Thermocoleostomius sinensis A174: one gene and its partners. The main gene of each other region encodes a partner of the protein of the gene in region 3 in a complex. Links are inferred from orthologs where the notes say so. Each region holds a gene or a part of one and is shown on either strand. Other genes may lie near its edges.

What was found.
Region 1: the proteins of nuoH (region 3) and OXH18_RS21385 are in contact, whole or in part, in a cryo-EM structure (PDB 6KHJ), measured with the Thermosynechococcus vestitus proteins. The link is inferred for Thermocoleostomius sinensis A174 from one-to-one orthologs. Residues at the interface, in WP_126985484.1 of Thermosynechococcus vestitus: Gln8, Lys26, Trp29, Leu30, Pro33, Met34, Met37, Leu38, Leu83, Ile84, Phe85, Lys86, Glu87, Asp88, Val89, Leu90, Pro91, Ala92, Thr100, Ala104, Val107, Ile108, Phe111, Leu112, Tyr114, Ile115, Ile125, Ser126, Leu128, Phe133; in WP_126986108.1 of Thermosynechococcus vestitus: Gly6, Tyr7, Glu8, Tyr9, Phe10, Gly12, Phe13, Leu14, Ile16, Cys17, Ser18, Pro21, Ala24, Leu25, Ala27, Ser28, Leu31, Arg32, Pro33, Ser35, Arg40, Leu41, Thr42, Thr43, Tyr44, Glu45, Ile51, Gly53, Ala54, Trp55.
Region 2: the proteins of nuoH (region 3) and OXH18_RS21390 are in contact, whole or in part, in a crystal structure (PDB 6Y11), measured with the Thermus thermophilus proteins. The link is inferred for Thermocoleostomius sinensis A174 from one-to-one orthologs. Residues at the interface, in WP_096411122.1 of Thermus thermophilus: Arg36, Val44, Arg45, Met46, Gly47, Pro48, Asn49, Arg50, Val51, Leu57, Gln58, Ala61, Asp62, Ile64, Lys65, Ile67, Phe68, Lys69, Glu70, Ile72, Val74, Glu223, Ala224, Glu225, His233, Thr234, Glu235, Tyr236, Ser237, Trp241; in WP_096411117.1 of Thermus thermophilus: Arg16, Glu17, Gly18, Leu24, Leu27, Val28, Trp30, Gly31, Arg32, Asn34, Ser35, Trp37, Thr54, Asp55, Ala56, Asp59, Ala61, Arg62, Phe63, Gly64, Glu66, Val67, Phe68, Arg69, Ala70, Ser71, Arg73, Gln74, Ala75, Asp76.

What each region holds. Positions count from the first base shown.
Region 1 is NZ_CP113797.1:4,965,185-4,968,023, reverse strand. It holds OXH18_RS21385 (NAD(P)H-quinone oxidoreductase subunit 3), read right to left. Parts: upstream 1,682-2,839; coding sequence 1,319-1,681; downstream 1-1,318. Other genes in the region: purL (phosphoribosylformylglycinamidine synthase subunit PurL), read left to right, coding at 1,903-2,839; OXH18_RS21390 (NADH dehydrogenase subunit K), read right to left, coding at 600-1,328; OXH18_RS21395 (NAD(P)H-quinone oxidoreductase subunit J), read right to left, coding at 71-607; OXH18_RS21400 (FAD-binding domain-containing protein), read left to right, coding at 1-1. UniProt on the Escherichia coli protein: NDH-1 shuttles electrons from NADH, via FMN and iron-sulfur (Fe-S) centers, to quinones in the respiratory chain. The immediate electron acceptor for the enzyme in this species is believed to be ubiquinone.
Region 2 is NZ_CP113797.1:4,965,583-4,968,788, forward strand. Bases 1-2,977 are described here. They hold OXH18_RS21390 (NADH dehydrogenase subunit K), read left to right. Parts: upstream 1-1,113; coding sequence 1,114-1,842; downstream 1,843-2,977. Other genes in these bases: purL (phosphoribosylformylglycinamidine synthase subunit PurL), read right to left, coding at 1-539; OXH18_RS21385 (NAD(P)H-quinone oxidoreductase subunit 3), read left to right, coding at 761-1,123; OXH18_RS21395 (NAD(P)H-quinone oxidoreductase subunit J), read left to right, coding at 1,835-2,371; OXH18_RS21400 (FAD-binding domain-containing protein), read right to left, coding at 2,441-2,977. Outside these bases: more of OXH18_RS21400, read right to left, coding at 2,978-3,206. UniProt on the Escherichia coli protein: NDH-1 shuttles electrons from NADH, via FMN and iron-sulfur (Fe-S) centers, to quinones in the respiratory chain. The immediate electron acceptor for the enzyme in this species is ubiquinone.
Region 3 is NZ_CP113797.1:3,301,774-3,304,847, reverse strand. What follows is about bases 77-2,921. They hold nuoH (NADH-quinone oxidoreductase subunit NuoH), read right to left. Parts: upstream 2,136-2,921; coding sequence 1,017-2,135; downstream 77-1,016. Other genes in these bases: OXH18_RS14285 (diacylglycerol/lipid kinase family protein), read left to right, coding at 2,468-2,921; ndhI (NAD(P)H-quinone oxidoreductase subunit I), read right to left, coding at 329-925; OXH18_RS14300 (NADH-quinone oxidoreductase subunit J), read right to left, coding at 77-301. Also shown: more of OXH18_RS14300, read right to left, coding at 1-76; more of OXH18_RS14285, read left to right, coding at 2,922-3,074. UniProt on the Escherichia coli protein: NDH-1 shuttles electrons from NADH, via FMN and iron-sulfur (Fe-S) centers, to quinones in the respiratory chain. The immediate electron acceptor for the enzyme in this species is believed to be ubiquinone.

The DNA of each region.
Region 1 (2,839 bases), 1.7 Mb from region 3 along the record:
GACTTAACCCATAAAAAACAAGGAGCACAGCCGTCTGCACTCCCAAATCAAAGGTAACTAGAATCTAGCGTTAGTAAGCGTCTTGAAGTTCGTAAAAATCAGGAGAGATATAATCCTTGCGCAAGGGATAGCCAACCCAATCTTCCGGCATCAAGATTCGCTTTAAGTTGGGATGCCCTTCATAGATGATGCCGTACATGTCATAGCTTTCCCGTTCCTGCCAGTCGGCTCCTTTCCAAATCCAATACACCGACGGCACACGCGGATCGTTTCTGGGTAAAAACACCTTGATCCGCACCTCTTCAGGATTAGTGACATTATCGCCCACTTTGATCAGGTGATACATACTGACCAGATCGCCGCCGGGACCAGTATCATACCCCGCTTGGCAAGACAGCGTGTTGAAACCGTAAGCATACAGAGCCGTGCAGAAGGGCAAGAGCAAATCGCGATCGACCTTCAATACTTCCACACCAAGATGATCTGGCTCCAATACCTCATGCTCAAACCCGTTTTCGGTCAACCACTTCGAGGTTTTACCTGCTTCCACCAGTTGAGTGGAGGATTCGGCTTCAGCAGCCGGAGCTTGCGTTTCTTCTTCAGCCACGATCGATTTCCTCCTTCTGCTGCTCTAACACTGGGGGAACCGGCATTCCCATTGCTTCCATCAACTCTCTGGGCGGCGCTTGACGAGTTTCCGCTTGCAGATATCGGCCAGTGAGAATTTCGTCGGTGGGTTGCAAGTTGTGCTGAACGGTGTAGTAGCGATGAGTGGGAGCCACTTGACCACGCTCTGCCAACGATTCACTCGAAATTTTCTTACGCAGCTTGATGATGGCGTCAATGATGGCTTCAGGGCGAGGCGGGCAACCGGGAATATACACATCTACCGGAATCAGCTTATCAACGCCGCGAACAGCCGTCGGGGAATCCATACTGAACATGCCGCCTGTGATAGTGCACGCGCCCATTGCGATTACATATTTGGGGTCGGGCATTTGCTCATACAGCCGTACCAGCGCTGGAGCCATTTTCATGGTGATGGTTCCAGCAGTGATAATTAAATCCGCTTGGCGAGGGGTCGATCGGGGCAACAAGCCAAAGCGATCAAAATCAAATCGCGACCCAATCAACGCCGCAAATTCAATAAAGCAACAAGCCGTACCATACAGCAGCGGCCACAGGCTAGACAGCCGTGCCCAGTTGTAAAGATCGTCCACCGTTGTCAGGATCACGTTTTCGGATAAATCCTGTGTGACTTGGGGACGCCCAATGGGGTTAAGCAGCATCTCGGCTGCATTGTCTGAAGTCTTTGGGGTCATGACCATTCTAAGGCTCCTTTACGCCAAGCATAAACTAGCGCAACAACCAGGATTGCAATGAAAATTAGGGCTTCTACAAAGGCCAGCAGACCCAACTGGTTGAAGGCCACTGCCCAGGGATATAAAAAGACGGTTTCCACGTCAAAGATGACAAAGATCAGCGCAAACATGTAATAGCGGATGTTGAACTGAATCCACGCCCCGCCGATCGGTTCCATCCCAGATTCATAGGTCGTGCGTCGCTCAGCGCCTTTCCGACGAGGAGCCAGCAACGTAGACAGGACGATCGCTGCGGCACAGACGAGGGCGCAGACAATCACAAAACCTAACAGGTATTCGTAGCCAGTGAGGACAAACACGGTTAAATCTACTGCCTTCGCGATGGGTAACTCACCCTTAATGTTACCTATTTTTTACATTATTAGGAATTTCCAAAACTGCCAACGAACATACGAAACCTTTATGGGAGGGATAAATTGAACCAAGAAACGGTTAGCACCAAGAAAACTAGCTGGCTTGTCTGGCATCTTCCTTGCTTCCGTCCTCCCTTAGAATGGAGCTTGTCGCGTTTGTGCCCCCCATGTCAGAGGCTCCTGTATCTGCCACCTCTTCCCCGCCCTTTTCACCGCAAGAAATTGCCGCTGAAGGGCTAAAGCCGGACGAATACGAGGAAATTGTGCGGCGGTTGGGGCGGCATCCCAATCGAGCCGAGTTGGGGATGTTTGGCGTCATGTGGTCGGAACATTGTTGCTATAAAAATTCGCGACCGCTATTAAAACAATTTCCAACAACAGGCGATCGCATCCTTGTCGGTCCCGGTGAGAACGCGGGCGTAGTCAATATGGGCGATGGATTGCGGCTAGCGTTTAAGATTGAGTCGCACAATCATCCTTCGGCAGTGGAACCGTTTCAGGGAGCCGCAACCGGGGTGGGCGGCATTCTGCGCGATATTTTCACCATGGGGGCCCGCCCGATCGCTATTCTCAATTCGCTGCGGTTTGGCACGCTCGACGATGCCCGCACGCGCAGAATATTCAGCGGTGTTGTGGCTGGTATTAGTCATTATGGCAATTGCGTGGGAGTGCCAACGGTGGGCGGCGAGGTATACTTTGATCCGGCTTATTCCGGTAATCCCCTGGTAAACGCCATGGCCCTGGGGCTAATGGAGACCCCGGAAATTGTCAAATCCGGAGCGGCGGGCGTTGGCAATCCGGTGCTGTATGTCGGGTCTACTACCGGACGCGACGGCATGGGGGGAGCCAGTTTTGCCAGCGCGGAACTCAGCGACGCATCGATCGACGATCGTCCGGCCGTGCAAGTAGGCGATCCGTTCCTGGAAAAATCGCTGATTGAAGCCTGTTTAGAAGCCTTTAAAGCCGGGGCTGTGATCGCAGCTCAAGATATGGGAGCGGCTGGCATTACCTGTTCCACCTCCGAGATGGCCGCCAAAGGGGGGGTTGGCATTGAGCTAGACCTCGATAAGATTCCTGTGCGCGAAACCGGCATGGTTCCCTACG
Region 2 (3,206 bases), 1.7 Mb from region 3 along the record:
GCCGGATCAAAGTATACCTCGCCGCCCACCGTTGGCACTCCCACGCAATTGCCATAATGACTAATACCAGCCACAACACCGCTGAATATTCTGCGCGTGCGGGCATCGTCGAGCGTGCCAAACCGCAGCGAATTGAGAATAGCGATCGGGCGGGCCCCCATGGTGAAAATATCGCGCAGAATGCCGCCCACCCCGGTTGCGGCTCCCTGAAACGGTTCCACTGCCGAAGGATGATTGTGCGACTCAATCTTAAACGCTAGCCGCAATCCATCGCCCATATTGACTACGCCCGCGTTCTCACCGGGACCGACAAGGATGCGATCGCCTGTTGTTGGAAATTGTTTTAATAGCGGTCGCGAATTTTTATAGCAACAATGTTCCGACCACATGACGCCAAACATCCCCAACTCGGCTCGATTGGGATGCCGCCCCAACCGCCGCACAATTTCCTCGTATTCGTCCGGCTTTAGCCCTTCAGCGGCAATTTCTTGCGGTGAAAAGGGCGGGGAAGAGGTGGCAGATACAGGAGCCTCTGACATGGGGGGCACAAACGCGACAAGCTCCATTCTAAGGGAGGACGGAAGCAAGGAAGATGCCAGACAAGCCAGCTAGTTTTCTTGGTGCTAACCGTTTCTTGGTTCAATTTATCCCTCCCATAAAGGTTTCGTATGTTCGTTGGCAGTTTTGGAAATTCCTAATAATGTAAAAAATAGGTAACATTAAGGGTGAGTTACCCATCGCGAAGGCAGTAGATTTAACCGTGTTTGTCCTCACTGGCTACGAATACCTGTTAGGTTTTGTGATTGTCTGCGCCCTCGTCTGTGCCGCAGCGATCGTCCTGTCTACGTTGCTGGCTCCTCGTCGGAAAGGCGCTGAGCGACGCACGACCTATGAATCTGGGATGGAACCGATCGGCGGGGCGTGGATTCAGTTCAACATCCGCTATTACATGTTTGCGCTGATCTTTGTCATCTTTGACGTGGAAACCGTCTTTTTATATCCCTGGGCAGTGGCCTTCAACCAGTTGGGTCTGCTGGCCTTTGTAGAAGCCCTAATTTTCATTGCAATCCTGGTTGTTGCGCTAGTTTATGCTTGGCGTAAAGGAGCCTTAGAATGGTCATGACCCCAAAGACTTCAGACAATGCAGCCGAGATGCTGCTTAACCCCATTGGGCGTCCCCAAGTCACACAGGATTTATCCGAAAACGTGATCCTGACAACGGTGGACGATCTTTACAACTGGGCACGGCTGTCTAGCCTGTGGCCGCTGCTGTATGGTACGGCTTGTTGCTTTATTGAATTTGCGGCGTTGATTGGGTCGCGATTTGATTTTGATCGCTTTGGCTTGTTGCCCCGATCGACCCCTCGCCAAGCGGATTTAATTATCACTGCTGGAACCATCACCATGAAAATGGCTCCAGCGCTGGTACGGCTGTATGAGCAAATGCCCGACCCCAAATATGTAATCGCAATGGGCGCGTGCACTATCACAGGCGGCATGTTCAGTATGGATTCCCCGACGGCTGTTCGCGGCGTTGATAAGCTGATTCCGGTAGATGTGTATATTCCCGGTTGCCCGCCTCGCCCTGAAGCCATCATTGACGCCATCATCAAGCTGCGTAAGAAAATTTCGAGTGAATCGTTGGCAGAGCGTGGTCAAGTGGCTCCCACTCATCGCTACTACACCGTTCAGCACAACTTGCAACCCACCGACGAAATTCTCACTGGCCGATATCTGCAAGCGGAAACTCGTCAAGCGCCGCCCAGAGAGTTGATGGAAGCAATGGGAATGCCGGTTCCCCCAGTGTTAGAGCAGCAGAAGGAGGAAATCGATCGTGGCTGAAGAAGAAACGCAAGCTCCGGCTGCTGAAGCCGAATCCTCCACTCAACTGGTGGAAGCAGGTAAAACCTCGAAGTGGTTGACCGAAAACGGGTTTGAGCATGAGGTATTGGAGCCAGATCATCTTGGTGTGGAAGTATTGAAGGTCGATCGCGATTTGCTCTTGCCCTTCTGCACGGCTCTGTATGCTTACGGTTTCAACACGCTGTCTTGCCAAGCGGGGTATGATACTGGTCCCGGCGGCGATCTGGTCAGTATGTATCACCTGATCAAAGTGGGCGATAATGTCACTAATCCTGAAGAGGTGCGGATCAAGGTGTTTTTACCCAGAAACGATCCGCGTGTGCCGTCGGTGTATTGGATTTGGAAAGGAGCCGACTGGCAGGAACGGGAAAGCTATGACATGTACGGCATCATCTATGAAGGGCATCCCAACTTAAAGCGAATCTTGATGCCGGAAGATTGGGTTGGCTATCCCTTGCGCAAGGATTATATCTCTCCTGATTTTTACGAACTTCAAGACGCTTACTAACGCTAGATTCTAGTTACCTTTGATTTGGGAGTGCAGACGGCTGTGCTCCTTGTTTTTTATGGGTTAAGTCTAAAGCTCCAGCAAGCTTAGCTGCACAAAATCGCTGGTGGGCTGCCGTTTCGATCGACGCCGCTTTCGAGGCGTGACAGTGCGGGGCTTGATGTTTACATGGGCAACAAACCAGGTTCGTAAAGCTTGGGCTTGTTTTAGATCGAGCGCATCGAGATCAAGCGGTGAGGGAAATAGGTTTGGTTGAGATGCCATTGCCCACGCAACGTCACTTGCAAATCGATCGCTGCCAAAGGGAATCAGGCAAGTGGGCAGTTGGGCTAGGTATGGAATCAGGTTTTCTTGGTGTAAAAACGCTTGGCGTTGGCGATCGAGTTGTTTGATGCGCCGTTGACGCGCCGCTCGGTAATTGAGAATGGGTGATGGATAGTCTTTGAGTTTGGGTGGTAATCCCAACTGCTCTGGCGGTAAGTGTGCCACCTCCGGAACCCAGCGTTTGATGAATCTGCCATCGGGGTCGCAGCGATCGACGGCTACCTGTTCCGGATTGTAAATGCGCGTCCAGGTTTTATCGACACAGTGCGTCACACCCGCCTGCATAGCCCACTGATAGTGATCGATCGGGCAATCGCCGTCGAGCAAGTGCCGCATAAAGTGCAGTGCTCCATAGCGCCAATCCATACCTAGCAAATTACTGAGAAAACTGGAGTACAGCGCTCGAATCCGAAAATTAAGCTGTTGCCAGCCGCCTGTGGCCTGCAAGCACCGCGCCGCTGCATCCACAATTGGAAATCCGGTTTGCCCGTCTTGCCACGCCTGATAGAGA
Region 3 (3,074 bases):
CGGTTGCTGCTTTGCCAATCCAGGCGTTCTTCACCGGAAGAAAATCTTCCCGCTTGTTCACCAGCATAATTCCAAACAAAATCAGAACATTGACAGCGCCCACATAGATGAGCACCTGCGCTGCTGCGACAAACCCGGCATTCAGCAAAATGTAAATGCCAGCCATGCTGGTGAAAACAAGCCCCAGCAGAAACGCTGAATAGACAATATTGGACAGCAAAACAACACCTAGGGCTGAGCCGATCATCATCACGGCTAGCACGATCAACGATACGAGTTGAACTCCGTCGGCTAAATTCACGGCAATACGATCTCCCTACTCTTATAGTTATTTGGCGTCTGCGCGCTCTTGTTCTTGCAGAAGTTCTTCCGGCAGTCTACCCGCCCGACGAGTGCCCTCTGGCAAGGCATGGGGGTCAAGCACCCCTTTAGGCAAGTAAGCCAACTCACGCAGCGGCGTCACCATTGGGTCAGAATGCATGACGCTGTAGGGCAGACGACCCAACGCCACGTTATCGTAGTTCAGTTCGTGGCGATCGTAGGTTGACAACTCATACTCTTCAGTCATGGATAGACAATTGGTGGGACAAAACTCGACACAATTGCCACAAAAAATGCAAACTCCGAAGTCAATGCTGTAGTGATTCAGCTTCTTCTTCTTCGTTTCTTTATTGAATTCCCAATCCACAACCGGCAAGTTAATGGGGCAAACGCGGACACAAACTTCGCAGGCGATGCACTTATCAAACTCAAAGTGAATGCGGCCGCGAAAGCGTTCCGACGGAATTAATTTCTCGTAGGGATACTGCACTGTAATCGGGCGGCGCTGCATGTGATCGAAGGTAACAGACAATCCTTGACCAATATATTTGGCAGCTTGAACCGCCTCTTTAGTGTAATCACCGACTTGTTTGAGGAACTTCAGCATAGTGTTCTCGTGAGAAGTCAAGTTCAGCAAGCGAGGGGAACAGGAAAGGTAAGAAATAAAACTCTTCAGCGTTTAACTTTTCAATACACTATCCACCAAAGGCAACGGGGAAGGCCAGCTTCAATCCAGCCGTAAGCAGCAGATTCACTAGGGAAACTGGGAGTAGGAACTTCCACCCCAAGTTTAGCAACTGGTCAATGCGAACCCGTGGCACTGTCCAGCGCAACAGAATCGCCAGGAAAATCATTAGGTAGGCTTTGAACAGGGTCATGACGATACCCAAGCTACCTGTGATGACCTGTAGCCAGGGAGTGGCTTCGCTAACGCCCAAGGCATTAGCAACCCAGCCAACTGGAATTGGCGACTCCCAACCGCCCAGATAAAGCACCGCAATTAGCAAACAGGAGAGCACCAAGTTGGCGTAGGAACCCGCATAGAACAGCATGAAACGGACAGCGCTGTACTCAGTTTGATAGCCAGCTACCAGTTCTTCTTCAGCTTCGGGCAGGTCAAAGGGCATGCGCTCACATTCAGCTAAGGCTGCGATCCAAAAGATCAAAAACCCAACTGGCTGTCGCCAAACGTTCCAGCCCAAGATGCCATAGCCTGACTGTTGACCCACAATGTCGATCGTGCTCAGCGAGTTGGACATCATGACAACTGCCAACACCGACAGCGCCAGTGGAATCTCGTAGCTAATCGATTGCGCCGCCGCCCGCAGCCCGCCTAACAGAGAGTACTTATTATTAGAGGCATAGCCTGCCATCAGCAAGCCGATCGGAGCCACACTGGACAGGGCAATCCACAGAAACACGCCGACATTAATATCGGTAATAACGAGGTTTTGCCCAAACGGAACAATGAGATAAGACAAAAAGACCGGGACGAAAACGAGAATGGGAGCCAGGATAAACAACCAGGGATCGGTTTTAGCTGGCAACACATTTTCTTTGAACAACAGTTTGATCACATCAGCCGCTGGAACCAGCATCCCAAAGGGGCCCATAAACTCTGGGCCAATGCGCTGCTGAGCCGCTGCCGAAATTTTTCGTTCAAGCCATGTTGAAACTAATGCTAAGACTGTGACAGCCGCCACGATGACGACCATGGGCAGGGGTATCCAAACGGCTTTGGCAGCCCCATGAGGCAAACCCAACCCTTCGAGTAGCTGGATGAAACTTCCTTGTAAATCAATTCCTGGACTCATGTTTCCCGCAATAGGCGATCAACTGTGTGAAGATTCTTAGCAGAACCTCCTGCCTTAGTATACCGTTGCCAGGTTTGTTACACGGTGTTGCGACATAGAAGAAGTTCTGGGAATTTGCATAAGCAGTTCTTAATTATGCCACTGCAACGAGAGGAGAGGGGCGATCGCCTAGTTGGTCTGTCTAATAGTGCATTCGGCACACACGCTACACTGAAGGAGGCAAAGCTTAAGTCTAGACAAACTAGCAAGCAGTCAGTCTACCTTACCTATCGGTCTACAGAGAGGTCTGTGCCGTTCCAGTGAACTAGTTTCAGGTAGTTGTGGAGGGTGTGATGCGGCGGGCCTGTTTAATTGTAAATCCGACATCGGGTACTGTCGGAGATGACCCCGTGAACGTGGAGCAGTTGCCGTCGATCGTCTCGGCTCTGCAATCGGGGGGGATTACCACAGACGTGGTTTTAACGGAATCCGGCACTTCTCCAAAAACCTTGGCGCAACGAGCATTGACCCAAGCCTATGATTTGGTAATTGCGGCAGGTGGTGATGGAACCGTGAGCGAAGTGGCCAAAGGCTTGTTACACACCTCCATGCCACTAGGAATTTTACCGATCGGTACGTACAACAACATTGCTCATAGCTTGAACCTTCCCCTCGAGATCATGGATGCCTGCCAAGTCGTGATTCATGGGCAAATTGTGAGCATTGATGTAGGCGTTGCTAATAACCAGCACTATTTTTTTGAGGCGGCAGGGGTTGGGCTGGATGCAGTACTATTTCCGTTGGGTGAAGAAATTAAGGGGGGACGGTGGCAACGGCTCTGGCAAGTGGTTACGTTGACGTTGAACTATCAGCCTAAGCGCATCCGGATGCGATTTGATCGATCGATCGCTGAGGCTCGCTATGTTGCTGATTTGACGACCCACCCCACAAAACGCAGGT